3 regions of the Lysobacter panacisoli genome follow, and region 1 is predicted to be linked to each of the others. Evidence: predicted binding sites of a transcription regulator. Region 1 holds the regulator's gene; each other region holds the start of a gene.
What was found. The regulator HrcA, encoded in region 1, represses chaperone genes, less so after heat shock. The targets are predictions, from matches to a motif close to TTNGCACTCNNNNNNNNNGAGTGCNAA.
Positions count from the first base shown of each region.

Region 2: groES (co-chaperone GroES) is a predicted target of HrcA. The motif match lies at 5,563-5,589, and genes of this name have one in related genera.
Region 3: rpoH (RNA polymerase sigma factor RpoH) is a predicted target of HrcA. The motif match lies at 4,845-4,871, and genes of this name have one in related genera.

Region 1 is NZ_VLNU01000001.1:3,126,293-3,136,446, reverse strand. It holds gene FOF45_RS14730 (DUF3857 domain-containing transglutaminase family protein) at 1-1,782, opposite strand, end outside; gene FOF45_RS14725 (glutathione S-transferase family protein) at 1,904-2,665, shown strand; gene dnaJ (molecular chaperone DnaJ) at 2,696-3,817, opposite strand; gene dnaK (molecular chaperone DnaK) at 3,956-5,875, opposite strand; gene grpE (nucleotide exchange factor GrpE) at 6,030-6,551, opposite strand; gene hrcA (heat-inducible transcriptional repressor HrcA) at 6,710-7,759, opposite strand; gene recN (DNA repair protein RecN) at 7,872-9,539, shown strand; gene fur (ferric iron uptake transcriptional regulator) at 9,726-10,127, opposite strand.
Region 2 is NZ_VLNU01000001.1:1,957,880-1,968,033, forward strand. It holds gene accB (acetyl-CoA carboxylase biotin carboxyl carrier protein) at 1-174, opposite strand, end outside; gene aroQ (type II 3-dehydroquinate dehydratase) at 225-671, opposite strand; gene FOF45_RS09265 (TlpA family protein disulfide reductase) at 802-1,398, opposite strand; gene FOF45_RS09270 (protein-disulfide reductase DsbD) at 1,398-3,812, opposite strand; gene cutA (divalent-cation tolerance protein CutA) at 3,805-4,146, opposite strand; gene FOF45_RS09280 (hypothetical protein) at 4,274-4,726, shown strand; gene FOF45_RS09285 (helix-turn-helix transcriptional regulator) at 4,729-5,130, opposite strand; gene groES (co-chaperone GroES) at 5,648-5,935, shown strand; gene groL (chaperonin GroEL) at 6,063-7,700, shown strand; gene FOF45_RS09300 (hypothetical protein) at 7,860-8,642, shown strand; gene glnE (bifunctional [glutamate--ammonia ligase]-adenylyl-L-tyrosine phosphorylase/[glutamate--ammonia-ligase] adenylyltransferase) at 9,029-10,154, shown strand, end outside.
Region 3 is NZ_VLNU01000001.1:1,196,679-1,206,832, reverse strand. It holds gene rhlB (ATP-dependent RNA helicase RhlB) at 1-1,328, shown strand, start outside; gene ftsE (cell division ATP-binding protein FtsE) at 1,467-2,153, shown strand; gene ftsX (permease-like cell division protein FtsX) at 2,150-3,103, shown strand; gene FOF45_RS05825 (response regulator) at 3,100-3,939, shown strand; gene ung (uracil-DNA glycosylase) at 3,936-4,655, shown strand; gene rpoH (RNA polymerase sigma factor RpoH) at 4,882-5,757, shown strand; gene FOF45_RS05810 (hypothetical protein) at 5,939-6,346, shown strand; gene FOF45_RS05805 (NAD(P)/FAD-dependent oxidoreductase) at 6,383-7,642, opposite strand; gene FOF45_RS05800 (MFS transporter) at 7,639-8,994, opposite strand; gene tal (transaldolase) at 9,101-10,054, opposite strand.

The sequences.
Region 1 (10,154 bases):
CGGCGTACGGTCGTCGAGCACGCGCGTCACGCGGATGGTGTTGCCTTCCATCGCGTAGGTCGCCTTGTAGCTGACCGAATCGCCAGTGAGTTCGAGGTTCGGCGGCACCGCGACGACGCGCGTCGGATCGGCGAACTCGATGACGTACTCCTCCTGCGAGAAGCCGCTGGTGCAGTTGGTTTCGCCATCGCCGACTTCCAGATTGGCCTGGGACGCGAAACGCACGACCGGCGCTTCGCCGGGGATCATCGGTTGCAGGGCGAAGGCGCCCGGCACCGGCACGGCCTGCCCCGCCTTGAACTGCACCGAATAGCGGTAGCGGTCGGCGAGCGGCTTCGCGTCGTCCATGCGGATCGTGGCGGAGCCGTCGGTGCCGATCCGCTGGAAGTAGCGCGTCACGCCCTCATTGACCTGCGCGGGCGTGAGTCCGCGGAACCCGGAACGCGAGTTGACCGCGTACATGCCTTCCAGCTCCACGTCCTGTTCGCCGTCGATCGAACCGTCGACGGCGATCTTCATGCGCGTGCGCACAACTTGTCGGGTGCTGCCGGGCGCGAACATCGGTGTGCGCGTGCCCTCGCGATAGCCCTCGACCAGGAACACCGGCTTGCCGACGTCGCCCAGGGGCAGCATGCCGAACGGAATGCCCTTGCCGGTGGCATCCAGGTACAGGTCCCACTGCGGCAGGTAGTTGATGACGTGGTTGACCATCGCCACCGCCGGCGTGCGCGGCAGGCGGAACAGCCCGCCGGAATTGATCAGCGCCTGCGTGCTCTGGATCCCCTTCGCACTGAGCAGCGCCTGCAGCAGCGTCGCGTGGTCCTTGCAATCGCCCATGCGGTTGTCGAGCACGAAGTCGAGATCGTGCGGCACCACCGCGCCAAGGCCGATGCAGTTGCCCGCGTAGGTGATGTTGGTCGAAACCCACTCGTACAGCGCCTTCGCCACGTCGCGCGGTTCGCGCCGCTTGCCGGCGATCTCGTCGGCCAGCTTGCGGATGCGCGGCGTGGGCTGCGCCTTGGGAATGGCCCGCTCGCCGTAGACGCGGGCGATGTCGGCGTACGTGGCGAAGGTCGAATACACAAGGCCGGGCTGGCGTTCGAACTCGAACAGCTCCGACAGGTCGCTGGACTTGATCGGGCTGGTATTGCTGAGGCGCCAATGGTTGATGCGGCGACCGCCGACGACTTCGTCGCGGACGACCTGCATGTGCCATGCCTCGTGCTTGACCGGCAGGTCCGCCGGCGCGTCGAAATGCAGATCGACCTGGCCGTAGTAGGTCTCGCGGCTGAAGGTCTCCACTTCCGAGAACTGCCGGTCGAACAGCGGCTGCGAGGCAGTCAGCCGGTACTTGAACACCGTCGTGTCGCCCACCGCGAGTTCGGGGAACACCACCGTCATCGAGCTGCGATCGGAGAACACCGGCCCGCCGTCGCCCTGCCCGCCGCTTGTCTGGACCTGGTAGTTCGACTTGGGCACCGGGATACGCCGGCCATCCGGCTTGAGCGTGTAGGCCTCCAGCACATCGGCCTTCTGGATGCTGGTGCTGTAGTCGATCGTGCGGTCCTTGAAGATCTCCAGCGCCTCCGGCTTGAGCACCTTGATCGCCTGTTCGCGCGTCTCGGTGTAAGTGCCGTCAGCCTGGATGACGTACGCCACGTCCAGGCGCAGGTGCTCTGCCCACCGTTCGTCCTGCGGTTCCAGTTCCGGTGCCGCGATCGCCGGCGCACAGACCAGGCACAGCGCGGTCGCGACGGCGCGCGCATTCCATCGTTTCGACATGCTTCCCCCAATCACGGTGAATCCGTCACCGCTCCGGGCGCCGATGCTACCGCAAGGCCGGCATCCCACGGCCACCGTCGGAAACGCGGATACTGGCCGCGACGCACTCACCGCTGCCGCCATGACGCGACGTGCCGTAATGCCATTGCTGGTGGGCGAATCTTTCTCGCCGTGGACGCAGAAGGCCCGCTGGGCGCTGGAAGCCTGCGGCGTCGACTTCGCCTATCGCGAATACACGCCGACGCTGAGCGAACCGTGGTTGCGCTGGCGGTTGCGGCAAGGGTCGGGAATGGTGTCGGTGCCGGTGTTGCTGCTCGGCGACGGTGCGGTGCGTGGTTCGTGGGACATCGCGCGATTCGCGGCGGCGCGCGCGGGCGACGGCCGGCTCGGCGACTTCGCGCACATCGAACCGTGGAACGAGCTCAGCGAAGCCGCGCTGGCCGAAGGCCGCACGCGTGTTGTGCGTTGCGTGCTGGCCGATCCCGCCGCGCTGGATGAAGCCACCGCTTCGACGATGCCGTGGATTCCGCCGGCTCCGTTGCGCTTCGTCGCGCGCGACGCGGCGCGCCGGCTCGACCGCAAGTATGCGCACCTGGTGCAGCCGGGTGCGTTGCGGCGCGCACTGGAGGTCACGCGCGTGGCGCTGGCCGCACGGGGCGGCGACCATCTGCTCGGGACGTTCGGTTACGCGGACATCGCGATGGCGGTCGTGCTGGAGACGATCGCGCCGATCGCACGCAGCGTACCGCCGCTGGGGCCCGCGACGCGGCGCTGCTGGAGCGATCCGGCGCTGGCCGCCGAGTATCGCGACCTGCTCGACTGGCGCGCGCGCCTGGCCGCATCGCCAGCGACGACGTATTCGCAGTTGAACGCGGTGGAATGAGCGCGGCGCGCCAGAGCGCGCCGCGATGGATCAGGACGTCATGCGGTCCCAGAAGCCCTTCACGCCGTCCATGAAGGTGGACGAACGCGGCGAATGGCGGCGCGCGTTGTCGCCGACGAACGTCGCCTCGAACTTCTCCAGCAGCTCGCGCTGCTCGTTGGTCAGGTTGACCGGCGTTTCCACCACCACGCGGCAATACAGATCGCCGGGCTTGCGGCTGCGTACCGACTTCACGCCGAGGTCGCGCAGGCGGAACAGCCTGCCGGTCTGGGTCTCGGCGGGAATGCGCAACTCGGCCTCGCCGCCGAGGGTCGGCACGCGGATCGAGTCGCCGAGCGCGGCCTGCGAGATGCGGATCGGCACTTCGCAGTGCAGGTCGTCGCCGTCGCGCTGGAAAATATCGTGCTCGCGCACGCGCACGTCGACGTAAAGATCGCCGGGCGGCGATCCGGCCGGACCGGCCTCGCCCTCGCCCGCCAGGCGGATGCGGTCGCCGTTGTCGACGCCCGCGGGGATCTTCACCTGCAGCGTCTTGGTCCGCTCCACGCGGCCCTGCCCGTTGCAGTCCGCGCAGGGATTGGGGATGGTCTTGCCGCGACCGCCGCAATGCGGGCAGGCCTGCTGCATCGAGAAAATGCCGCGCTGGAAGCGCACCTGACCGCGACCGTGGCAGGTTTCGCAGGTTTCCAGCTTGCCGTCTGCCGAGCCGGAGCCGTCGCAGGTCGTGCACTCGTCGAGCGTCGGGATCTCGATGGTCTTGTCGGTGCCGCCGACGGCCTCTTCCAGCGACAGTTCCATCACGTAGCCGATGTCGGCACCGCGACGCGGACCGCGCGCGGCACCGCCACCGAAGATGTTGCCGAAGATGTCGCCGAAGATGTCGCCCATGTCGGCGTAACCCTGGCCACCGCCGCCGCCCATGCCGTGCTCGAACGCAGCATGGCCGTGCTGGTCGTAGGCACGGCGCCGGTTGGCGTCGGACAGGACTTCGTAGGCTTCCTTGCACTCCTTGAAGGAGGCTTCCGCGGCTGCGTCGCCGGGGTTGCGGTCCGGGTGGTACTTCATCGCGCAGCGGCGATAGGCCTTCTTCAGGTCTTCGTCGCTGGCATCGCGGGCCACGCCCAGTGCTTCGTAGTAGTCGCGTTTGCTCATGGAGCCGGATATCGGGAATGGAGAATGGAGAATCGTCTGGAGCTCGAGCCTTGCGGCTCACGGACACAAGAACGGGAACCGGGAAGGTGAAGGCGGCGCGCGCCCACGATTCCCGATTCCCGACTCCCTATTCCCGCCTTACTTCTTGTCGTCCTTGACCTCGGTGAACTCCGCGTCCACCACGTCGTCGGACTTGGCGCCACCGGCCGGACCGGCACCGGCATCCGGGCCGCCCGGCTGACCGGCCGAAGCCGCAGCGAACAGCGACTGCGCGGCCTCTTCCAGCGACTTCGACTTGGCCTCGATCTGGGCCTTGTCGTCGCCGCGCATCGCGGTCTCGAGCTCGGCGATCGCGCCTTCGGTGCGGCCGATCACGTCGCCCGCCACCTTGTCGCCGTTGTCCTTGATCGCGCTGCGCGCGGTGTGGATCAGCGCGTCGGCGTGGTTGCGGGCCTGGACCAGCTCATGGAACTTCTGGTCTTCCTCGCGGTGGGCTTCCGCGTCGGCGACCATCTTGGCGATCTCGTCCTCGGACAGGCCCGAGCCGGCCTTGATCTCGACCTTCTGCTCCTTGCCGTTCTTCTTGTCCTTGGCCGACACGTGCAGGATGCCGTTGGCGTCGATGTCGAAGGACACTTCCACCTGCGGCATGCCGCGCGGCGCGGCCTCGATGCCGGTCAGGTCGAAGCGGGCCAGCGACTTGTTGTAGCGGGCCTGCTCGCGCTCGCCCTGCAGCACGTGCACGGTCACGGCCGACTGGTTGTCCTCGGCGGTGGAGAACACCTGCGAGGCCTTGGTCGGGATCGTGGTGTTCTTCTCGATGATCTTGGTGAACACGCCACCCAGCGTCTCGATGCCCAGCGACAGCGGGGTCACGTCGAGCAGCAGCACGTCCTTGACGTCGCCCTGCAGCACGCCGCCCTGGATCGCCGCACCGACGGCCACGGCCTCGTCCGGGTTGACGTCCTTGCGCGGCTCCTTGCCGAAGAACTCGGTGACCGCCGCCTGCACCTTGGGCATGCGGGTCTGGCCACCGACCAGGATCACTTCGCTGATCTCGCTGGCGCGCAGGCCGGCGTCGTTCAGCGCGATGCGGCACGGCTCGATCGACTTCTTGATCAGGTCCTCGACCAGCGCTTCAAGCTTGGCGCGGGTCAGCTTGATGTTGAGGTGCTTCGGACCCGACGCGTCGGCCGTCACGTACGGCAGGTTCACTTCGGTCTGCTGCGCGCTGGACAGCTCGATCTTGGCGCGCTCGGCGGCGTCCTTCAGGCGCTGCAGGGCCAGCGGATCCTTGCGCAGGTCGATGCCCTGGTCCTTCTGGAATTCCTCAACGAGGTAATCGATGACGCGCTTGTCGAAGTCTTCACCGCCCAGGAACGTGTCGCCGTTGGTGGCCAGCACCTCGACCTGCATCTCGCCGTCGACCGAGGCGATCTCGATGATCGACACGTCGAACGTGCCGCCGCCGAGGTCGTACACGGCCACCTTGCGGTCGCCGCCCTTCTTGTCCATGCCATAGGCCAGCGCGGCCGCGGTCGGCTCGTTGATGATGCGCTTGACGTCCAGGCCGGCGATGCGACCGGCGTCCTTGGTCGCCTGGCGCTGGCTGTCGTTGAAGTACGCCGGCACGGTGATGACCGCCTCGGTGACGGCCTCGCCCAGATACGCTTCGGCGGTCTTCTTCATCTTGGCCAGCACTTCGGCCGAGATCTGCTGCGGCGCCATCTTCTTGGCTTCGGCGGTCTCGACCCAGGCGTCGCCGTTCTCGTGCTGGGTGATCTTGTACGGAACGAGGCCGATGTCCTTCTGCACTTCGGCGTCGGTGAACTTGCGGCCGATCAGGCGCTTGACGGCGAAGAAGGTGTTCTTGGGATTGGTGACGGCCTGGCGCTTGGCCGAGGCGCCGACGAGCACTTCGCCGTCCTTGGTGAAGGCGACGATGGACGGCGTGGTGCGATCACCCTCCGCGTTCTCGATGACGCGCGGCTTGCCGCCTTCCATGATCGCCACGCACGAATTGGTCGTGCCGAGGTCGATGCCGATGATCTTGCCCATGTGTTTGCTCCCTCTCGAATGCTTTGAATGTCTGGGGCGGTGATATCCGCCGTTGTCCGCTATCTGGGGGTCTGGCACCGTCCTTCAAGGGGAGGACGTGTCCATCGATGGCATCGAAGGGCCATCGCGGACGCCCGCCCCGCGAAGGCGCGCGTCAGTCGTGGCGCGCGACGACGACCAGGGCCGGACGCAGCAGCCGGTCGTTCAGCAGCCAGCCCTTCTGGTAGACCTGGACCACGTCGCCGGGCGCGTGCGCGGGACTCTCGACCATGCTCATCGCCTGGTGACGCTCCGGATCGAACGGCTGTCCGGACGGATCGACCGCGACCAGGCCGTTGTCGCCTGCGACCTTGAGCAGCTGGCGCAGGGTCAGCTCCATGCCCTCGCGCAGGTGCTGGGCGGTGTCGGACTGCACGGCCAGGCCGGCTTCCAGGCTGTCGATGACCGGCAGCAGCTCGCCGAGGAGGCGTTCGTTGGCGAATTTGCGCGCGGTGTCGATGTCGCGCGTCATGCGCCTGCGCTGGTTCTCCAGCTCGGCGCGATCGCGCAGGATCTCGTCGCGCAACTGCGTCAGTTCGGCCTGCGCCGCCTCGAGCTGCGTGGCAAGCGTGGCGCCGTCGTTCTCGGTGGCGACGTCGGCGGTGTCGGGGGTTTCGCCGGAAGTGTTGCTGGTCATGCGGTTGCTCCATCCCTGCGCCAGTGGCGCTCAAACATGCGGAAAACCGCGCTCGAAGGCGCGTTACGGCAGCAATGGGGCCGCCGCCACGGGATTCAAGACAAGCACGGTCCAAGACGAACGCGCCGGCGCCGGCCGGCCATCGCCGCACGCGGGGCTCAGGTGTCCCGGTTCAGGGCCGCGCCGAGGGCGTCGGCGGCGGCCTGCACGACCGGGATGACCCGGTCGTAGGCCATGCGCGTGGGCCCGATCACCCCCAGCACGCCCAGCACCTGGCCGCTGCCCGAGGCGTAGGGCGCGGTCACCAGCGACATCCCCTCCATCGGGGCCAGGCCGGTTTCCTCGCCGATGAAGATGCGCATGCCCGGGGCCTGCACCGTGCGTTCGAGCAGTTGCAGGATCTCGCGCTTGCGGGCGAAGGCGTCGAACAGCTCGCGCAGGCGATCCAGGTCGGCCAGGTCCTGCACGCCCATCAGCCGGGTCTGCCCGGCCAGGACCATGTCGTCGCCGGACGGGGCCAGCGCCTGTTCGGCCAGCTCGACCGACTGCGCCAGCAGCGACTGCATCTCGTCCTGCGCGGTGCGCAGTTCCTGCAGCAGGGTGGCGCGGATGTCGACGATGGTGCGCCCGGCGAAGTGCGCGTTGAGGTAGTTCGCCACGCGTTCCAGCTCGCCGGCGTCGAACGCGCGCCGAGTCTGGACGATGCGGTTCTGCACCTCGTTGTCGGCGAACACCAGGATCGCCAGCACGCGCTGGGCGTCGAGTGGGACGAAGTCGATACGACGGAAGGCGAACTGCTCGCGGCGCGGCACGCTGACCACACCGACGAAGTGGGTCATGGCCGACAGCAGCTCCGACGCGCTGCCCAACAGGGCCTGCGTCCCCGACCCCGCCGGCAGCTCGCCGCGCAGGCGAGCCAGGTCGCTGTCGGGCAGCGGCCGGACCTGCAGCAGCGAATCCACGAACAACCGGTAGCCCTGCGCGGTCGGGATGCGCCCGGCCGAATGGTGCGGCGCGCTGAGCAGGCCCGCGTCCTCTAGGTCGGCCAGGATGTTGCGGATCGTCGCCGGGCTCACGTCCAGCCCGGCGTGGCGCGCCAGCGTCTGCGACCCCACCGGCTCGCCGCTATGGATATAGCGCCCGATCAGCGTGCGCAGCAGCTGCCGGGCGCGCGGGTCGAGGCTGGGGTCGGCGGCTTTTCGGTTCATGGTCGCGATATATGACGGCTTACCGCGCGGTGCAAGCGCCATCGCGCTCTCACCTCCTGAGACGCCGCCCCGCTATCAAGCCGCAACCCACACAGGGCACAATCGCGGTCCGATGCTCGTCCATCTCTCGCTCAAACAATTCGCCGTCGTCACCGGGGCCGAACTCTCCTTCGGCCCGGGTCTCACCGTCATCTCCGGAGAAACCGGCGCCGGCAAGTCTCTGCTGGTCGATGCGCTGGGCCTGCTGTCAGGCCTGCGCGCGGACAGCGGCGTCGTGCGCCACGGCGCCGACCGTGCCGAGCTGACCGCCGAGTTTTCCCTCGACGACGTGCCACTGGCCCAGGCCTGGCTGCGCGAGAACGAACTCGACGAGGACGACGCCTGCCAGATCCGCCGCGTCATCCGCCGTGACGGCGGATCGCGCGCCTGGGTTAACGGCCGTCCGGTGACGCTGGGGCAACTGGGTGAACTGGCCGGGCTGCTGGTCGAAATCCACGGCCAGCACGAACACCAGGCCCTGCTCTCACGCCCGAGCCAGCTTGCCCTGCTCGACGCGTTCGGCCGTCACGACGGCGAACTACGCGCGGTCGAGGCCGCCGCGACGGCATGGACCGCGCTGATCGCCGAGCGCGACGCGCTGTCCGCACAGGGCGACGTGTCCGATCGCATCGACTGGCTGGAACACCAGCACGCCGAACTCGATCGCGAAGAACTGGAGCCCGACGCCATCGCGCGCCTGCAGGCCGACCATCGCCGCCATGCGCACGCAGCCGGCCTGATCGCTGCCTGCGAGGGCGCATTCGCCCAGCTCGGTGGCGACGAGGAGCCCTCCCTGTCGCGCACGCTGCAACACGTGCGTTCCGACCTGCAGCGCGTGAGCGAACACGAACCGCGCCTGGGCGAGGTCGATGCGATGCTCGACGCGGCCGCAATCCAGATCGACGAGGCGCTGGCCCTGCTCGATCGCGTGCGCAGCGACCTGGACCTGGATCCCTCCACGTTCGACGCGCTGGAGCACCGTCTCGGTCGCATGCACGAACTGGCCCGCAAGCACCGCGTCGCACCGGAACAACTGGCCGCGCAGCGCGACGCCATCGTCGCGGAACTGGACACGCTGCGCGGTGCAGGCGTTCGACTGGCGCACCTCGACGGCGAGATCGACGGCGCCCGCCGTGCCTGGCGCGAGGCCGCCGACATCCTCGGCGCGCATCGCCGAGAGGCCGCGCAACGCCTGGCGCAGGGCACCACCGCGCTGATCGCCGAACTGGGCATGGGCGGCGGACGCTTCGACGTCGAACTCGAACCCCACGACGGTGATCGCCCCGACCCGCAGGGCGGCGAGCGCGTGGAATTCATGGTCGCCGCCAACCCGGGCCAACCCGCACGGCCGCTGCGAAAGGTCGCCTCCGGCGGCGAACTCTCGCGCATCTCGCTGGCGATCGAAGTCGCCGCACTGGGCATGGACGCGGTGCCGACGATGGTGTTCGACGAGGTCGACACCGGCATCGGCGGCGCGGTCGCGGAGATCGTCGGCCAGAAGCTGCGCGCGCTTGGCGCCAGCCGACAGGTGCTGTGCGTGACCCACCTGCCGCAGGTGGCCGCACAGGGACATGCGCATTACCGCGTCAGCAAGGCGGCCAGCGAGGGCGTGACCCAGAGCGCCGTGCAGTCGCTCGGCGCAAAGGAACGCGAGGAAGAACTGGCGCGCATGCTCGGCGGCGTCGAACTGACCCGCGAAGCTCGCGCGGCGGCGAAGCGGCTGCTGGCGGACGTGGTGTGAAAGCACGACTTCCCTCTCCCCTTGTGGGAGAGGACAGACCGCCGAAGGCGGTCAGGGAGAGGGGTCGCCCGCGCCGCTGCGCGTCGCGCCCCTCTTCCGCCCTTCGGGCACCTTCTCCCACAAGGGGAGAAGGCAAGAAAAAGCCCGCCATTGGCGGGCTTTTTCTTGCGCATCGCGGATCGCGGATCAGCGCTTCTTGCGCACGTACAGCACCAGCGAGTGCTCCTCGATGTCGTAGCCGTGCTTGGCCGCGATCTTGCGCTGCAGCTCTTCGATCTCCGCGCTTTCGAACTCGATGATCTTGCCGGTGTCCACGTCGACCATGTGGTCGTGGTGATGGCCGCGGTCCAGTTCGTACACCGATTGGCCGGCTTCGAAGTTGTGCTTGAGCACCAGGCCGGCGGCTTCGAACTGGGTCAGCACGCGGTACACCGTGGCCAGGCCGATGTCCTCGCCGTGCTCCAGCAGGTGCCGGTAGATGTCTTCCGCGGTCATGTGCCGCGGCTTGGCCTGCTCCAGCAATTCCAGGATGCGCAGGCGCGGATGGGTGACCTTGAGCCCGGCGTTGCGGAGGTCTTGCGATTCCATTTGGGTTCCCTCATCAGACGGCAAGCG
Region 2 (10,154 bases), 1.2 Mb from region 1:
CGGCATCACGGGCGCGGCAACCGGTGCGGCGTGCATCACCGGGGCCGCGGCCACGGCGATGCCCTTCGGCGTACGGGCCAGGCGGACCGACTCCTCGCCTTCCTTGATCTCGATCTCGGCGAGATTGGATTCTTCGAGCAGGTCGATCAGCTTCTTGATTTTGCGCAGGTCCATGGTGGGCCTCTAGGTCATGCGCCCGCTCAGCGCGGGCAGGTCGGTTGGAATCAGGGCGACGCGGCCAGCCGGGCCAGGGCCGCGTCGAGGGCGTAGCGGTAACTGTCCGCGCCGAAGCCGCACACCACGCCCACGGCCAGATCGCTGAAGTAGCTGGTGTGGCGGAAGGGTTCGCGGCGGTGCGGGTTGGACAGGTGGACTTCGATGAAGGGCAGGGCCACCGCCGCCAGCGCGTCGCGCACGGCGACGCTGGTGTGGGTGAAGGCGGCCGGATTGATCAGGACGAAGGCGGTCCCGTCCTCGCGCGCGGCCTGGATCCGGTCGACGAGGACGTGCTCGGCGTTGGACTGCAGGCTTTCGAACGCATGGCCGGCAGACTCGGCGCGGGCGCGCAGGTCGGCGTCGATGTCGGCGAGCGTCGTGCGGCCGTAGACCTCCGGCTCGCGTGTGCCGAGCAGGTTGAGGTTGGGGCCATGCAGGACCAGCAGCTTCGCCATCGCGGACCGGGAATTCCCATCGAACGGGTCTGAAGGGCGGCAGTGTGCGCCATGCCCGTCGGGGTGTCCAGACGTTCGGTGCCGTATCGGCGAAGTTCGCGGAATTTAATCAGTTGTTTGAGTGGTCGCTCTAATCTGCGACCCAGTTGTCGATTTCGCCGTGCTGGAACGGCCCGATCTTCTGCCTGATCAGCCGTCCGTCGGCGGACACCAGCACGGTGTAGGGCAGTACCCCTTTCGGATTGCCCAGTTGTACGCCCGCGTCGCGCGGTCCGGCCTGGTCGAGCAGGATCGGGTAGCGCACCGGAATCCGCTTGAGGAAGTCCTGGACGGCGGCCGCATCATCCAGCGCGATGCCGACCACTTGCGTGCCGTTCGCACCCTGCGCGGCGGCGAAGCGGTCGAGCTCGGGCATCTCTTCGATGCACGGCCCGCACCAGCTGGCCCACAGGTTGATCAGCAGCGGCCGCCCGGCGTAGGCGGCGGGCAGGGCCACGTTGCGACCGTCGAGCGACGGAAGCTGCAGCGCCGGGATGACCTCGCCGCGCCGAGCCACGGCCAGGTCGGCGGGAGGCTTCGGCGCCGTGGCTTCCATCGCCGACTGCAGCGCGCGCTGGCCGACCTCGGTCCGCAGCAACGGGCCGGGGCCGTTGAGCCACAGGCCCGCGCCGGCGCCAAGCACGCCGGCCACGGCGGCGACCAGCAGGATCTTGCCGGTCGAACCCATCAGCGCGCGGCCCGGTTCGCGCGTTCGACGAACTTGTCGGCGTCTTCGAAGCCGAACAGCCGCAGCTCGCGGCGTTCCGCACCGTCGGCGTAGTACAGCGTGGCCGGCGGGCCGATGATGCCCAGCCGCTTCATCAGCGCCTGGTCGGTGTCGTCGTTGGCGGTCACGTCGGCCTTGAGCAGGACGAAACCGGACAGCGCGCGGTGCACGGCAGGTTCGGGGAAGGTGTACTTCTCCATTTCCTTGCAGGACACGCACCAGTCGGCATAGAAGTCGAGCATCACCGGCTTGCCGGCCGCCTTGGCCGCGGCGACCTCACGGTCGAGATCCTCCAGCGACTTGATCTTGCGGAACGGCAGCTCGGCTTCGCGCACGCCGCCACTGCGCAGGCCGGCGAGCGGCTGCAGCGGATCATGGCTGCCGGCCATCGCGCCGACCAGTTGCGCCGCGCCGAACAGACCCAGCACCAGCGCGGCGGTCCAGCCGACCACGCGCGCACCGGCGCCGTGCGCGGCCCGGATCGCGACCGCTATCGCGGCCGCAGCGGCGAGCAGCACCACGCCCCACAACGCCAGCGTGGCGGCCGCCGGCAGGATGCGCGACAGCATCCAGATCGCCAGGCCGAGGAAGATGAAGCCGAACACGCGCTGCACCGCGACCATCCACGGTCCGCTGGTCGGCAGGCCCTTGCCCGCGGCCACACCGAATGCGAGCAGCGGCACGCCCATGCCCATCGCGAGCAGGAACAACGCCGCACCGCCGAACGCCGGATCCTGGGTCTGGCCGATGTAGAGCACCGCCGCCGCCAGCGGCGGCGCCACGCAGGGGCCGACGATCAGTGCCGACAGCGCGCCCATGATCGCCACGCCGACCCACGAGCCGCCACGCTGGCGGTCGGTCATCGAACCCAGGCGGTTGCGCAGGGCGGTCGGCAGCTGCAGCTCGTACAGGCCGAAACTCGACAGCGCGAGCGCGATGAAGATGAGCGCGAAGACCACGATCACCCACGGCGTCTGGAACGCGACCTGCAGGTTCGCGCCGACCAGGCCGGCGATCACGCCGGCGACGGTGAACACCAGCGCATTGGCCAGCACGTACACGAACGACAGCGAGAACGCGCGGCGCGCGCCCAGGCCCGGGCCGTGGCCGGCGATCAGGCCGGACAGGATCGGGATCATCGGCAATACGCAGGGCGTGAACGACAGCAGCAGGCCGAAGCCGAAGAAGCTCGCCAGCGCCCACCAGCGGTTCGGGCCGGACAACGCCTTGGCGAGACGGCTGTCTTCGGCCAGGTTGGCTTCGTCAGCGGTGGTCGCGGACGGCGCCGTTGTTGCAGCGGTCGCGGGGATCGCCTCGCTACCTGCGGTCGCTGGGGCTGCGCTGGCGACGGCGGTCGCGTCTTCAGTCGGAGCCGTCGAGGTCGCGGTCGTCGCAGGCGCCGCATCGAGCGCCTTGACCACGCCGGCAGGAAGCGCGACATCGACTTCGCGCGTCATCGGCGGATAGCAGATGCCGTCGGTCTGGCAGCCCTGGAAGCGTGCGGTGAGATGCAGGCGCGTGGCGCCGGCCTCGCGGCGCGCGAGCGGCACCGGCACTTCGACCTGGTCGAAGAACACCACGACGTCGCCGAAATGTTCGTCGCGATGTGCCACGCCCCGCGGCCAGCGCGGCGCGCCCAGCGCGAAGCCGGCGCGCTTCGCCGCGTCGTCGAGCGTCAGCGTGGTCTTGTCGCGGTACAGGTAGTAGCCGCGCGCCGGCGTGAAGCGCAGCAGCAACGTATTGCCGTCGCCGGCGATCGCCTCGAAGCCGAACGCCTGTTCCGGCGGCAGCGGCAGCGCGTCCGTGGCACCGGTCTTTCCACCAAACAGTCCGCCACTGAGCGGTGCGCCGGAACGCGCGGCACCAAAGTTCACCACCGGCTGTTCGTCGGCGTTCGCGCCCGCCGATGCCGGCAGTGCGACGTTCACGCTGCGCGTCTGCGGCGGGTAGCAGATGCCCGCGTCGGCGCAGCCCTGGTATTTGATCTTCAGCGTGACCTGTCGCGCCTTCGCCGTGCCGGGCAGCACCGCGGTGAGTGCCTGGCGGTAGGTCTCGACCTTGCCGAAGAACTCGTCTTCGTGCGCGTCGCCCTTGGGCAGCTGCAGCGGCTGTGCAGCGAAGCCGGCGTCGGCCTGCACGGCGATGCGATGGCGGTAGAGGTAGTAGCCGTCGGCGATGCGCCAGCGGATTTCGATGCGGTCCGGCGATGGTGCTTCGGCGCGCAGGGCGAAGGCTTCGTCGACCGGCAGCAGGTCGTCCGGGTCGATCGCCGCATGCGCCGGCAGGATGGTCAGCGCGGTCAGCGCGGCGGCGCCCAGGCGCAGGGCGAGGGAACGGAATTGTCCGCGAAGGCGGGAGCGGAATGCGTCAGTCATCGTCTCGGGTCTGTTCGGCCACCCAGTCCAGGTAGGCGGCCAGGCCGCCCACCGCTTCGACCGCGATGGCCTCGGGCAGTTCATAGGGATGCAGAGCCTGCAGTCGCGCGATCAGCGCGTCCTGGCGGTCGGCGGTGGTCTTGATCAGCAGCAGGATTTCGTCGCCGCGCTCGACCGCGCCCTGCCAGCGGTACGTGGAGACGACGCCGGGAAGCATGTTGACGCACGCCGCCAGGCGCTCGCTGACAAGCGAGCGGGCGAGGGCATCGGCGGTCTGCGGATCGGGGCAGGTGCTGAGCACCAGCCGGACCGGCGGGGCGGGAGACGCGGCCATGAGGGGCGCCAGTGTAGGGCACCGGCCTCGGGCATGGGCGTGGGAAGGTTGCGGCCGGCCGGTCACCCGGGCGTCGGGGCTTTGGCGTAGGCTGCCGGCGCCGGCCCCCACCGGCACGGGAGGTCCGATGCCGTACCGCTCCATCGCCGTCCTCGCGCTGTGCGCGTTCGCCGTGCCGGCCGCCCTGGCCCAGCCGGGCGATGCGCACGGCATCCGCGTTCGCGCCGCCTGCTACCAGGCGACGCCCGCGCCGCGGCTGATCATCGACCTGAGCTGCGAGCACGCGATGGATTGCTGGCGCGATCCCGCCACGATCGGCGTCATCGACCTGGAGACCGGCAAGCGGGTGAGTTCCTCCGCCAACGACCTGGTCTACGTCGATGCCAATGGCGCACTGCTGGTCGAGCCGCCGATGCAGGGCGTCATCCGCGCGGTCTGGACCGTGGGCCTGGGCGACGCGGTGCTGCCCAAGCGCGTCCAGCTGGTGCAGGGCGACGAAACCGCGACGTCCGCGTTCGAACCGGCTGCCGACTGCGCGGCCCTGCCGCCTGCTGCCGTCAGACGCCTGCTCGGACGCTGAACCTATCGGCGCGCGGCGCCGGTGCGACCGCGCCCGGTGCGCACGTCGGCCAGTTGTTCGACCACTTCCACCAGCGGTGCCTTAGAGCGGGTCGGCGCCTCGCGGAAGGCGGCGATCAGGCGCAGCTCCAGTGGGTCCTCGATCAGGATCGCGTCAGCCGCGGCGACGGAGTCCATCGCCGTTTCGGCCGAGAGGTTCATGTTGCCGCGCCCCGTCGCCAGCCATTCGAACTGGACCCCGGTGACCAGTGCGATATCGCGCAGGTGGGACACGCTCGGGAACTTGCCGCGCGTGGCCTCCCAGTGCCCGACGGCACTGCGCTGGACGCCCACGGCCGTGCCGAGCGAGGCCTGGGAGAGGCCGGCATGGCGCCGGGCGAGACGAATGCGTTGCTGCGGGGTCATGGGCTGGCTACCTGTGCTCACCTGGTGAACAAAATACACGCCATGCTGTGCGCTAACGGTAGCGTATGACAGGATCGGCATACATGAAAGCCAACACTCCTCACAGTTTTGCCTGCGCGGCGCTACCCAACGTCAGCAGGCGCGCTCTGGCCGCAGGGCACGCAAATGCCCAACATCCATTCCCGAGCTGACAAGGATTGTTGGCCATGACAAGGCGTCAGGTTCGGGGACGGGTGCAGGGACGCGCCAAGCTCAGGACGGCCAACTCCGCACCAAAAGAGCGCGTTCCACGGGGACGCGCTCTTTCTTTTTGCGTTTTGCGTTCTCACATCGGGGTTCACGTCCTGCAATACGCAGTCGCCCCTTGAAAGGCGGACAGGCTCCCCCACATCTCGCCCATCCCGGTTCGCCGGGTTTTCTTCGCCCCGGACGTTGGCACTCAGCCGGGGCGACTGCTAAAATTTCGATTCTTTCCCCTTTGTTTCAATCACTTACGTCATCCCCGGAGATTGTCGCGATGAATATCAAGCCGCTCTACGACCGCGTGGTCATCAAGCGCATGGAAGAAGAAAAGATGTCCGCCGGCGGCATCGTGATCCCCGACTCGGCGACCGAGAAGCCGATCAAGGGCGAAGTCGTCGCGGTGGGCGAAGGCAAGGTGTTCGACAACGGCAACGTCCGCGCGCCGAAGGTCAAGGTCGGCGACAAGGTGCTGTTCGGCAAGTACAGCGGCACCGAGGTCAAGCTCGACGGCACCGAATTCCTGGTGGTGAAGGAAGACGACATCTTCGCCGTCCTCGGCTGATCAACACCGTGGTTCGCCATCGGTGAACGGCGATCCGTCGCGGCGCACCGCGCCGACGGACTCCTCCCGGAACGAACCACACCCCCGCTTCCACGAATCACAATCACGAATCACGGAGTCAAAGAACATGGCTGCTAAGGAAATCCGCTTCGGCGAGGACGCGCGCGTCAAGATGCTGCGCGGCGTCAACGTGCTCGCCAACGCCGTCAAGGCCACGCTCGGCCCGAAGGGCCGCAACGTCGTGCTCGAGAAGAGCTTCGGCGCCCCGACCATCACCAAGGACGGCGTGTCCGTCGCCAAGGAAATCGAGCTTGCCGACAAGTTCGAGAACATGGGCGCGCAGATGGTCAAGGAAGTCGCTTCCAAGACCTCCGACAACGCCGGTGACGGCACCACCACCGCCACCGTGCTGGCGCAGGCGCTGATCCGCGAAGGCATGAAGGCGGTCGCCGCCGGCATGAACCCGATGGACCTCAAGCGCGGCATCGACAAGGCCGTGACCGAGGCCGTCAGCGAGCTGAAGAAGATCTCCAAGCCGTCGTCGACCAACAAGGAAATCGCGCAGGTCGGCACGATCTCGGCTAACTCCGATGCCAACATCGGCGACCTCATCGCCCAGGCGATGGACAAGGTCGGCAAGGAAGGCGTGATCACAGTCGAAGACGGTTCGGGCCTGGAGAACGAGCTCGACGTCGTCGAGGGCATGCAGTTCGACCGCGGCTACCTGTCGCCGTACTTCATCAACAACCAGCAGTCGATGCAGGCCGAGCTGGACGATCCGTTCATCCTGCTGCACGACAAGAAGATCTCCAACGTGCGCGACCTGCTGCCCGTCCTCGAGGGCGTGGCCAAGGCCGGCAAGCCGCTGCTGATCATCGCCGAGGAAGTCGAGGGCGAAGCCCTGGCGACCCTGGTGGTCAACACCATCCGCGGCATCGTGAAGGTCTGCGCCGTGAAGGCCCCGGGCTTCGGCGACCGTCGCAAGGCGATGCTGGAAGACATGGCCATCCTGACCGGCGGCACCGTGATCTCCGAAGAGGTCGGCCTGCAGCTCGACAAGGCCACCATCAAGGATCTCGGCCGCGCGAAGAAGGTGCTGGTCTCGAAGGAGAACACCACCATCATCGACGGCGCCGGCGACGTGTCGGGCATCGAAGGCCGCATCAAGCAGATCAAGGCGCAGATCGAGGAGACCTCCTCCGACTACGACCGCGAGAAGCTGCAGGAGCGCGTGGCGAAGCTGGCTGGCGGCGTGGCCGTCATCAAGGTCGGCGCCGCGACCGAAGTCGAGATGAAGGAAAAGAAGGCCCGCGTTGAAGACGCCCTGCACGCCACCCGCGCTGCGGTGGAAGAAGGCATCGTTCCGGGCGGCGGCGTCGCGCTGCTGCGCGCCAAGGCTGCCATCGCCGGCCTGAAGGGCATCAACGAAGACCAGAACCACGGCATCGCCATCGCCCTGCGCGCGATGGAAGCGCCGCTGCGCGAGATCGTGACCAACGCCGGCGAAGAGCCGTCGGTCATCCTCAACAAGGTCATCGAAGGCAAGGGCGCGTTCGGTTACAACGCCGCCAATGGCGAGTTCGGCGACATGATCGAGTTCGGCATCCTGGACCCGACCAAGGTCACCCGCACCGCGCTGCAGAACGCCGCGTCGATCGCCGGTCTGATGATCACGACCGAAGCGATGGTCGCCGAGCTGCCGAAGAAGGACGAGCCGGCAATGCCGGGCGGCGGCATGGGCGGCATGGGCGGCATGGACTTCTAAGTCCACGCACCCTTCGCGACACGAAGAACCCCGCAGCGATGCGGGGTTCTTTTTTTTGCGCGTCGCGTTCGTGCGCGCACGCCATTTCAGAATCGTCCGACAGCCGCATCGGTACCGCGCCGATAGCGTTCTCCGGTTCATTGGAATTGGAGAGTCGTCGTGGGTTCGTTCGTGCTTCGCCTCGCGCCGTGCGCGCGCCTGGCCTGTATGGCGCTCGTCCTCTGCACGGGCGCGTGCCAGCGCGAGAAGCCGCCGTCCGTCTCCACGCCGCAGACGGTGCCCGTCGCGGTCGACGATGCGCCGCGCGACGTGTTCGAGCGCAATGCGCAGTCGATCGTCGGCATCAGCTATCCGGCCGGGGCGCACCTTCCGGCGGGACTCGCGCGAGAACTGCAGGCGTACGCCACTACGCAGCGTGCGACGCTCGACGGCGCGATCGCCAGGCGCAAGCCGAACGATGCCCCGTACGAATTGACGCTGGCCTTCTCGCAGCTGGTCGACAGTCCGCGGCTCATCGTGATCGGCGCCGACAGCAGCCTGTACACCGGGGGTGCCTCCAGCCGGTTCACCCAGCACTGGTTCGTCTGGCAGCGCGATCGCGAGCGGCTGTTGCGGGCCGATGAACTCATGCCCGGCACGGCCGGCTGGACCGCGGTGCAGGCGTTCCTGCGCGACCCGGCGGCCACCACACCGGAGGCGCCTCCGGGCGCCCCGGCCAGCGCCGGCCTGGCCGATCCCCGCCAACTGGTCCCCAGGGTGAACTCGCAGGGACAGGTCTTCGCCGTGGGCGTGCCGACCCAGCAACCGGGCAGCGCAGAGACGGCGGTGGTGGACGTGCCGGCGGACGTGGTCCGACCCTTCATCGCCCCCGAGTTCGCCTCCTGGTTCGCCGCGACCCCCGATTTGGCGGGGTCGCGGAGCGCGACCGGGGTCACTTTTTAAACCCGACAGTTCTCTTTTGCATTGCAGCGTGCAAAGCCCCTAACGGTTCCTTCACGATCAGCGCGCATCCCGACGTGGGGGAGGGAGCAGGCCCGCAACCGGTTCGACCGGGGCGGGCTTTTTATTTGTCCAAAGCCCAGGCAGCCGTTGCTGTCGGTCGGCAGGATTCTTGCCAACACCGCCGCATCCGAGCCGCATGCATCCTGCCTCGTCGTTGCGAGGGCCAGACAGGAGCGCGCGTTGCGTGTCCTCCGCACCCAGCCGGGCGTGAGTCGTGAAAGACGCGCGCGCCTTCGCACCAACGCCGCCGACACACTGATCACGCAGTGCGATGACACGCCTGTGCGCAGCGAACATCGTCGTGCGTGCATGCCAGAATCGCGCGGATGAATCCCGATTCCCCCACGCATTCCAGCGCCATCGACGCCATCGCCGAGCGCGCGATGGCGCGCCTGCGCCTTTCGAGTCCGGACGCGATCGACGATCCGCAAACGCACGAGCGTCTGCGCCGCGTCGCCATCGCCAGCGACTTCGCGATCGACACGCTGGTGCGCCAACCCGAGCTGCTGCAGTCGCTGCTGCGCGACGATGGCGCGCATGCGTGGCCTGCGCCGACGCTATCGCCCGAACACCGCACCGACTGGCCGATGCAACTGCGCCGCTATCGCACGGCCGAATCCACGCGGCTGGTGTGGCGCGATGTACTCGGGCTGGACGAAGTCGACGACACGCTCGCCGGGAGCACGCGACTGGCCGAACGCTGCCTGCAGCTCGCACTCGAAGCACTGGAGGCGGAGTTCGCGCAGCGCCACGGCGTGGTGCGCGATCGCGAAGGCAACGTGCAGCGGCTGGTGGTGTTCGGCTTGGGCAAGCTCGGCGGTGGCGAACTGAATTTCAGCTCCGACGTCGACCTCGTCTACGCGTACGAACACGACGGCGAATCCGATGGCGCGCGCGCGCTCGACGCGGAACATTACTTCGCGCGCCTCGGTCAGCAGCTGGCGAAACTGCTCGACGAGCTCACCGTGGACGGCTTCTGCCATCGCGTCGACCTGCGCCTGCGCCCATATGGAAACGCCGGTCGCGTCGCGTGGTCGTTCACCGCGATGGAGCAGTACTTCCAGCGCGAGGGGCGCGACTGGGAACGTTACGCCTGGCAGAAGGCGCGACCCGTCGCCGGTGACATCGATGCGGGCGAACGTTTCCTCGAAAGCCTGCGGCCGTTCGTCTATCGGCGATACCTCGACTTCGGCGCGCTCGACGGCTTGCGTGGCATGAAGGCATCGATCAGCGCCGAAGTGGCACGCAAGGAGCTGGCCGACGACATCAAGCGCGGCCCCGGCGGCATCCGCGAGATCGAGTTCCTCGTGCAGGCGCTGCAGCTGATCTACGGCGGCCGCGAACCCGCGCTGCGCGACCGCCGCCTGTTACCGTCGCTGCAGGCGCTGGTCGAGGCGCGGCAGATGAGCGACGACGCCGGTTCGATGCTGGCGCACGCGTACCGTTTCCTGC
Region 3 (10,154 bases), 1.9 Mb from region 1:
AGCTGCTGCAGAAGGGTGCGGACGTCATCATCGCCACGCCCGGCCGCCTGATCGACTACGTCAAGCAGCACAAGGTCGTGTCGCTGCACGCCTGCGAGATCTGCGTGCTCGACGAAGCCGACCGCATGTTCGACCTGGGCTTCATCAAGGACATCCGTTTCCTGCTTCGGCGCATGCCGATCCGCACCGAGCGGCAGACCCTGCTGTTCTCGGCCACGCTCAGCCACCGCGTGCTGGAGCTGGCCTATGAGCACATGAACGAGCCGGAAAAGGTGGTCGTCGAGACCGAGTTCATCACCGCCGCCAAGGTCCGCCAGAAGGTCTACTTCCCGGCCGACGACGAGAAGATCCCGCTGCTGCTGGGCCTGCTCTCGCGCAGCGAGGGCGCGCGCACGATGGTGTTCGTCAACACCAAGGCCTTCGTCGAGCGCGTCGCGCGCGCGCTGGAGAAGGGCGGCTACCGCGTCGGCGTGCTCTCCGGCGACGTGCCGCAGAAGAAGCGCGAGACGCTGCTGAACAAGTTCCAGAAGGGCCAGCTCGAGATCCTCGTCGCCACCGACGTGGCCGCGCGCGGCCTGCACATCGACGGCGTTAGCCACGTCTACAACTACGACCTGCCGTTCGACGCGGAGGATTACGTCCACCGCATCGGCCGCACCGCGCGCCTCGGAGCCGAGGGCGACGCGATCAGCTTCGCCTGCGAGCGCTATGCGATGTCGCTGCCGGACATCGAGTCCTACATCGAGCAGAAGCTGCCGGTGGCGACGGTCGAAGCCGATCTGCTGGTCGCGCTGCCGCGCGCGCCGCGCGAAGTGCCGGAAGGTGCCGAGGGTGAGCAGGAGAGCATCGGCGCGATCTTCAAGGAAGCGCGCGAGCAGCGCGCCGCCGACGAGGAGCGTCGCGGCGGTGGTCGCGGTCGCAGCAGTGGTGGTCGTTCCGGTGGTGGTCGCGGCGAAGGTCGTGGCGAGCGTCGCGACGGTCGTCGCAGCGAAGGCGGTCGCGATGGCGCGCCGCGCGGCGAACGCAAGCCGCGCCCGCAGCCGCAGGCGGCCGATGCCGTCGCCACTGCACCGACGCCTGCGCCTGCGCCGATCGCGGGCCTGGAGACCGATACCGATCGCGCGCCACGCAAGCGCCGTCGCCGTCGTGGCGGTCGCCGCATCGAAGGTGCGCCCGAGGCCGCGTCCGCCGCGTCCACGCCGCGCAACCCGACCCAGGTGCACGCCCAGAAGCCGGCCAAGGCCGATGGCGACAAGCTCGGCCTGCTGCATCGCATCGGCCGCGGCCTGAAGTCGCTGATCTCGCGTTCGCCGCGCAGCCAGCACTGATCCCGCACCGCGTCGGCGCGGGATTGCGCGCGCCGACGGTCGGACCGCATCGCGGAATGTGCGCGACAGCGGTTTTCGCCCTAGCCTTCCTTGCCCGCGCCGCCGATACTTGGCGGCACGTGTGAGCAACGGTGAGCGATGAGCGTCCTGCGCTTCGACAATGTCAGCAAGCGGTACGGCGGCGGCCACGACGCGCTGAGCGAAGTCAGCTTCGAAGTCGCGCAGGGCGAAATGCTGTTCGTCACCGGGCATTCGGGCGCCGGCAAGAGCACCCTGCTCCGACTCATCCACCTGTCCGAACGCCCGAGCCGTGGCACGGTGCTGTTCGGTTCGCAGAACCTGCTGAAGGTGCGCGGACGCCGTATCGCGCTGCACCGGCGCGAAGTCGGCATCGTCTTCCAGGATCACCGCCTGCTTGCCGACCGCAGCGTCTCCGACAACGTCGCGCTGCCGCTGATCCTGCGCGGCATGCGCCGCGGCGACATCGGCAAGCGCGTGCGCAGCGTGCTCGACAAGGTCGGCCTGGGCGCGCGCGCCAATGCGCTGCCGTCGCAGCTATCGGCCGGCGAACAGCAGCGCGTGGGCATCGCCCGCGCCATCGTCGGCGAGCCGCGCCTGCTGGTCGCGGACGAACCGACCGGCAACCTCGATCCGACCCTGTCGGCGGAGATCATGGCGTTGTTCGAATCGCTGCCCGAGCGCGGCACCAGCGTGCTCGTCGCCAGCCATGACCTCGCACTGGTCAGGCGCATGAAGAAGCGCGTGCTGGTGCTCAACCAGGGGCGGCTCGTCGACGACATCTCGCCGGAGGACCTGGCCCAATGAGCGCGCAGACGCAGGGCGCGTCCACCGCGCCAGCCCGCTCGCGCTCGCGGCTGGGTACCTGGTTCGACCACCACGTCTACAGTCTGGTGGCGAGCGTCGGCCGCATGCTGCGCAAGCCTTGGGCCACCGCGCTGACCATCGGCGTGATGGCGGTGGCGATCGCGCTCCCGCTGGGATTGTGGGCGGCACTGGGCAACGTCGAGCGCTTCACCGGAACGGTGCAGGAGTCGCGCCAGATCAGCCTGTTCCTGAAGACCGATGTCGCCGTCGCCCGCGCCCGCGCGCTGACCGAAGAATTGCGTGGCCGTTCCGACGTGGCCGCGATCGAGCTGCGCACGCCGGAGCAGGGCATGGAAGAACTGCGTCGCAGCAGCGGGCTGGGCGATGCGATTTCCGCCGTCGACGGCAATCCGCTGCCGAGCCTGCTGATCGTGTCGCCGAAGGGCGATGAAACGCTGCTGGCCGATTCGCTGAGCCACCTGCCCGAAGTCGACGTCGTCCAGCACGACGCCGCATGGCGCCAGCGCCTGGACAGCTGGCTGCGGTTCGGCATCCGCCTGGCGTGGGTGCTCGGCGTGCTGCTCGGCCTCGGTGCGCTGCTCGTGGTGGGCAACACCGTGCGCCTGGACATCCAGTCGCGACGCGAGGAAATCACCGTGCTGCAGCAGCTTGGCGCCACCGACGGTTTCATCCGCCGGCCGTTCCTCTACCTGGGCGCGAGCTACGGTGTTGTCGCAGGCGCGCTGGCATTGGCGCTGTTGACCGCTGCCGAACACGCGCTGCGCGCGCCGCTGCACGATCTCGCCCGCAGCTACGGCAGCCAGTTTTCGCTGCAGGGTTTCGACCTGCCGTACGCGGTGGCGATCACGGTCGCGTCGGGCCTGCTCGGCTGGCTCGGCGCGGGCTTCGTCACCGGCCATCATCTGCGACAGAATCGACCGACCGCATGAGCCAGGATCTCCGCCATCTCGCCAGCAACGCGCCGCGGATCATGGTCGTGGACGGCTCCAAGCTGGTGCGCAAGCTGATCGGCGACGTGCTCAAGCGCGAGCTGTCCGACGCCGTGGTCGTGCCGTGCGCCGATATCGCCGAGGCGCGCAATGCGCTCGCCAGCGGCGCGGTCGACCTGGTGACCACCTCGCTGGTGCTGCCCGACGGCGACGGCATCGCGCTTGCGCGCGCGGTGCGTGAATCCGCGGGGCAGGCCTACGTGCCGATCATCGTCGTCTCCGGCGATGCGCAGTCGCACCTGGAATCGCGCCGCTTCACGGAGGACGTCACCGACTACTTCGACAAGGCGCTCGGCCACACCGCGCTGGCCGCGTTCATCCGCGGCTACGTGCAGCCGCAGCCGATCCCCGGCGCCCGCGTGCTGTACGTGGAGGACAGCAAGGTCGTCGCGCTGGCGACCAAGCGCATGCTCGAACGCCACGGCCTCACCGTGCTGCATTTCGTCGGCGTGGAAGAAGCGCTGGAGTACCTGGAGACGCATCGCGGCCAGGACGATGTCGGTTGCGACCTCGTGCTCACCGACGTTTATCTGAAGGGCGCGCTCAGCGGCAACGACCTGCTCGCGCGCCTGCGCGAGGATTTCAACTACGGCAAGCGTCGCCTGCCGGTGCTGGTGATGACCGGCGACGGCAATGCCGACAACCAGAGTGCGCTGCTGCGCGCGGGCGCGAACGATCTGGTGCTCAAGCCGATCGAGGAGCGCCTGCTGGTCACCAAGACCCTGTTCCAGCTGCGGCTGGCACGGCTGGCGGAGCCGGCGACGCTGGACGCATGAACGACGCGGCGGCCAGTCCGGAGCGCATCCGCCTCGAAGCGTCCTGGAAGGAAAAGGTCGGCGACTACCTGCAACGACCCGACATGCAGTCGCTGTCGACGTTCCTGCGCGACCGCAAGGCTGCCGGCGCGCGCATCTATCCGCCCGGGCAGAACATCTTTGCCGCGTTCGACGCGACGCCGTTCGATGACGTAAAGGTCGTGGTGCTCGGCCAGGACCCGTACCACGGGCCCGGGCAGGCGCATGGGCTGTGCTTCTCGGTGCTGCCCGGCGTGCCGGTGCCGCCGTCGCTGGACAACATCTTCAAGGAGATCCAGCGCGACCTCGGCATTCCGCGTCCCGATCACGGCTGCCTGCTGCCGTGGGCGCGTCGTGGTGTCTTGCTGCTCAACGCGGTGCTCACCGTCGAAGAAGGCCGCGCCGGCGCACATCAGGGCAAGGGCTGGGAAGGCTTCACTGATCACGTCGTCGAAACCCTCAACCGCGAACGCGACGGTCTGGTGTTTCTGCTCTGGGGCAGCTACGCGCAGGCCAAGGGCAAGGTGATCGATCCGCGTCGGCACCGGGTGCTGAAGGCGCCGCATCCTTCGCCGTTGTCGGCGCACCGCGGCTTTCTGGGCTGCGGGCATTTCTCTGCGACCAACGAGTACCTCGCTCGTCACGGGCAGCCGCCGATCGACTGGTCGCTGCCCGCCCGGGCTTCGCTGCAGGCCTGAACGGGGCCCCTGAACTTTCGGCCCATGAGCCGGTCTATGAAGGGCCGCCACAATCCTGGCGGCATTTGCGATGGTCGCCCGCCCAGGGCTGCCCAAGTGGTTGATTCGTAAAGATTCAGTCGCAGGCGGCGGTATTTCCCGGGCACCGGCCTTTGTCCCATCCATGAAACACTGAGGCCCTTTCGACCTTTAGCAGACCACCATTTCGACTGCTAATATGCTGCCCATGACCCAGAACAGCCGCAATCTCCCCCTGGTTCCGAACAACCTTCCGGTCCCGAGCGCGCTCGGTTCGCTGGATGCCTACGTCAATGCCGTGCACCGCATCCCGGTGCTGACGGCCGAGGACGAACAGGCCCTGGCGCGTCGCTTCCGCGACGGCGAAGACCTCGACGCCGCGCGTGAGCTGGTCCATTCGCACCTGCGCTTCGTCGTCCACGTGGCTCGTGGCTACAACGGCTACGGCCTGCAGATGGGCGACCTGATCCAGGAAGGCAACATCGGCCTGATGAAGGCGGTCAAGCGCTTCGATCCCGAACAGGGCGTGCGCCTGGTGTCCTTCGCCGTGCACTGGATCCGTGCGGAGATGCACGAGTTCATCCTGAAGAACTGGCGCATCGTGAAGGTCGCCACGACCAAGGCGCAGCGCAAGCTGTTCTTCAACCTGCGCAAGTCCAAGACCCGTCTGGGCTGGATGAACGCCGAGGAAGTCAGCGCCGTCGCCCGCGACCTCAACGTCTCCGAGCGCGAAGTGCTTGAGATGGAATCGCGCCTGTCGGGCCGAGACATCGGTTTCGATGCACCGGATGCCGACGACGACAACGCGCCGCCGTCGCCGGCCGCGTACCTGCGCGCCGATGCCGAGGATCCGTCGCAGGCGTACGAGCGTGAGGACGAGGAAGACAGCCACCTGGCGCTGCTGCGCGAAGGTCTGTCCGGTCTCGACCAGCGTTCGCGCGACATCATCAAGCGTCGCTGGCTCGATGCCGACAGCAAGGTCACGCTGCAGGAACTGGCCGATGAGTACGGCGTCAGCGCCGAACGCATTCGCCAGGTCGAAGCCAACGCACTGAAGAAGATGCGCGCGCTGTTCGCGGCGTAATCCAGCGCATCCGCACGACTCACGAAACGGCCCGGATTTCCGGGCCGTTTTCGTTTGGGACTCCCGACAACGCGGTCGAGTTCACATCGTCTTCATCGCGCGCCCCGGAACGTGCGCGGGCCCTCCGCCACCGCGCGGTGCGGTGACAGGGAAGGGTGAACCCAACGCAAGGAGACTCAGGATGAGTGCGAAGCTTCTGATGGCGGCTTTGGTGCTGTGCGGTTCGATGCTGGGGACGTATGCGCCCGCGGCGAAGGCGGGAGACGTGAGCAATGCGACGCTCGCGTGCTACGTGGACACGTCGGCGTTCGACCAGCTGACGTCCGGTTTCTGTTCCAGCGGCTGGCGTCCGGGCCAGCCCAATCCGACGACGGCGCACTTCGAGGTGATCGGCCTCGCGCCGGGCAGCTACACCTTCCAGTGGTCGGTCACGGGCTGCGGCGCGACCGCGTCGTGGTGCAACCGTTCCATCCGCAAAGACACCAGCGGCGGGCAGCCGGTCACCGTTACCGTGACGATCCAGGACGTCGCCACCGGCGCGACCAAGACCGTCACCGCGACGGCCGAGTACATCGACATCTGGACCTGATGCATCCGACGGCAGCCGCGCTCGCGGCTGCCGTCTTCATCGATCGAGCGGGCCGAAGATGATCCGCGCGTGCCGCTGGTAACTCCAGTACGCCCAGGCCCAGTTGATCAGCACGATGATGCGGTTGCGGAAGCCGATCAGGAAGAACACGTGCGCGGCGAGCCAGAACCACCACGCGATGAGTCCCGACAAGCGGAATCCGTGCACGTCCACGACCGCGGCCATGCGCCCGATGGTGGCCAGGTTGCCGTAGTCCCGATAACGGAACGCAGGTGCGGGATTGCCGGCGAGCCGCGCCGCGATCGCCGTCGCGACATGCGCGCCCATCTGCTTGGCCGCCGGGGCGACACCGGGCACCGGCTTGCCGTCCTGCTGCACGCTGGCCAGATCGCCGGCGACGAAGATCTCCGGATGGCCGGGCACGCTCAGGTCCGGCGATACCGCGACGCGTCCCGCACGATCGCGCGGCGCATCGAGCAACGCGCCCAGTGGCGACGCAGCCACGCCCGCTGCCCACAACACCGTGCGCGCGGGAACGAAGATGTCGCCGAGCGTGTAGCCACGTTCGTCGATCGCGCCGACCGGCGTGCCGGCGACGACCTCCACACCGAGACGTTCCAGTTGCTGCTTCGCCTTCTCCGAAAGCGACTCGGGGAATGACGAAAGCACGCGCGGGCCGGCTTCGAGCAGGCGCACTTTCGCGTGCGAGGGATCGATGTTGCGGAACTCGCGCTTCAGCGTGTGGCGCGCGATCTCCGCCAACGTCCCGGCCAGCTCGACACCGGTCGGGCCGCCGCCGACGACCGCGAAACTCAGCCATGCCGCGCGCTCAGCGGGATCGTCGCAGGCTTCCGCACGCTCGAATGCGAGCAGCAGCCGGCGCCGGATCGCGAGCGCATCGTCGAGCGTCTTCAGGCCCGGCGCGTCGGCGCTCCATTCGTCGTGGCCGAAGTATGCGTGCGTCGCGCCGCTGGCGATCAGCAGATAGTCGTACGCAATCGCGTCGCCGTCGGCGAGCGTCACCGCGCGCGCCTGCTTGTCCAGGCCGACCACTTCACCAAGCCGCACTTCGACGTTGCGCTGGTTGCGCAGGATGTGGCGCAGTGGTGCGGCGATGTCGGGCGCGGACAATCCTGCGGTGGCGACCTGGTACAGCAGCGGCTGGAACAGGTGGTGGTTGCGGCGGTCGATGAGCGTGATGCGCACCGCGCGCCCGGCGAGCGCGCGCGTGGCCCACAGCCCGCCGAATCCGCCGCCGACGATGACCACGTGCGGGCGTGCGTCGTGCGAACTCATGCGATGGGTGTCCGGTCCGGAAGGGTGATGTCGGCGTCGCGGTCGTCGGCGATGTCGTGATCGCGGTCGATGCGCGAGTGGTGCTTGGTGTCGCGCATGAACACGTACACCAGCAGCGACACACCGACGCAGGCGGTGACGTACAGGTAGAAGTCGGACTCGCGTCCGATCTGCTTGAACCACAGCGCGACGTACTCGGCCGTCCCACCGAACAGCGACACGGTCATTGCGTATGGAAGGCCGACGCCAAGCGCGCGGATATGCGCGGGGAACAGTTCCGCCTTCACCACAGCGTTGATCGAGGTGTAACCGCTGACGATCAGCAACCCCGCCATCACCCATGCGAACGCGCTGCCCACGGTGGATGCGGAGGCCAGCCCGCTGAGAATGGAGTACGTGAACGCCGTGCCGAGCACGCCGAAGGCGATCAGGATTGGACGCCGTCCCGTGCGATCGGACAGCGCGCCGACCAGCGGTTGCAGCAGCATGAACACCAGCAGCGAAGCCGCGGACACCAGCGTCGCATCGGCCTTGCTGAAGCCGCCGGTGTTGACCAGGAACTTCTGCGGATACGTGGTGAAGGTATAGAACGACAGCGTGCCGCCCATCGTCAGGCCGATCACCGTCAGCACTTCGCGCGGGTGTTGCAACAGCACGCGCAGGCTGCCGCGCTGCTGGCGCTCACGCGTACGCGCCACCGCGAAGGATTCGGTTTCCTCCATGCCACGGCGCAGGTACAGCGCGGTAACCGCGCACAGAGCGCCGACCACGAACGGAATGCGCCAGCCCCAATCGTGCAGCTGCTCCTCGGTGAGCAGTGCGCGCTGCAGCAGCACCAGCAGCGCCAGCGCGAGCAGCTGGCCCATCACCAGCGTTACGTACTGGAAGCTCGACCAGAAGCCGCGACGCCGCGAGTCGGCCATCTCGCTCAGATACGTCGCGGAGGTGCCGTACTCGCCACCGACGCTCAGTCCCTGCAGCAAGCGCGCGAACACCAACAGCGCGGGCGCGGCCAGGCCGATGCGCTCGTAACCCGGAGCCAGCGCGATCATCAGCGAGCCGGCGCACATCAGCAGTACCGACGCCATCAGCGCGGCCTTGCGTCCGTGGCGGTCGGCGTAAAGGCCCATCAGCCAGCCGCCGACCGGGCGCATGAGGAATCCGACCGCGAACACCGCCGCCGTGTCGAGCAGCTGCGCGGTCGAATCGCCCTTGGGAAAGAAGTGCGGTGCGAAGTAGATGGCGAACGCCGAATACGCGTACCAGTCGTACCACTCCACCAGGTTGCCGACCGAACCGCTGAAGATGCTGCGCAGGCGGCGGGCGGGTGTCATCGGAACGGTGGCATCCATGCGCACCAGTTTGCCTGAAGCAGCGCGTCGTCGCAGTCGACGATCACCTGCAAAAACGAAAAAGCCCGGCCGGAGCCAGGCTTTCGATGCGGACTGCGACCGGGCTTCAGCCCGCCAGTCGCTGCGCCAGCATGGTCTCGAGCTTGCGCTGGTCGGCAGCGAAACGACGGATGCCGTCGGCGAGCTTGTCGGTCGCCATCGCGTCCTCGTTGTGTTCCCAGCGGAACGCCGATTCGGTCAGGCGCGGCAGTGCCGCGGCGCGCTCGCCACTGTCCGTCAGTGCGCGCGTGACGCCGCCTTCCTTCGCGGCGAGGTCGGCCAGCAGGTCCGGCGAGATCGTCAGGCGATCGCAGCCCGCCAGCGCCAGCACCTGTCCGGTGTTGCGGAAGCTCGCGCCCATGACGACCGTGTTGAAGCCGTGGCGCTTGTAGTGGTGCCAGATGCGCGTCACCGACTGCACGCCCGGATCGTCCTGCGGCGTGGCCGGCTTCTCGCCGCCGTTGGACATGTGCCAGTCGAGGATGCGGCCCACGAACGGCGAGATCAGGAACACGCCCGCTTCCGCGCAGGCCACGGCCTGGGCGAAGGAGAACAGCAGGGTCAGGTTGCAGTTGACGCCTTCGCGCTCGAGCTGCTCGCCGGCGCGGATGCCTTCCCACGTCGAGGCGATCTTGATCAGCAGCCGCTCGCGGCCGATGCCGACCTGCTCGTACAGCGCGACCAGCTTGCGCGCCTGCGCCAGCGTGGCCTGCGTGTCGAAGCTGTGGCGTGCGTCGACTTCGGTCGAGACGCGGCCCGGGATCAGCTTGAGGATTTCCACGCCCACCGTCACCGCGAGCAGGTCGGCGGCGTCCGCCACGCGCGCGGGCAGGTCGGTGCCGCGTGCCTGCGAGATCGCCGAGTCGATCAGCGGCGCATACGTCGGCAGCGAGGCCGCCTTGAGCAGCAGCGACGGATTGGTGGTGGCGTCGAGCGGATGGAAGCGGGCGATGGCGTCGATGTCGCCGGTGTCGGCGACGACCGCCGACAGGGTGCGGAGTTGTTCGAGCTGGCTGGTCATGGCGATAGGGGGTCGGGTTCGACCCCATTGTGGGGGATTGCGCCCGCGCCGTCATGCCCGTGTCCGTGATCGTGCGCTAGGCTCCGACGGCTGCCGGACA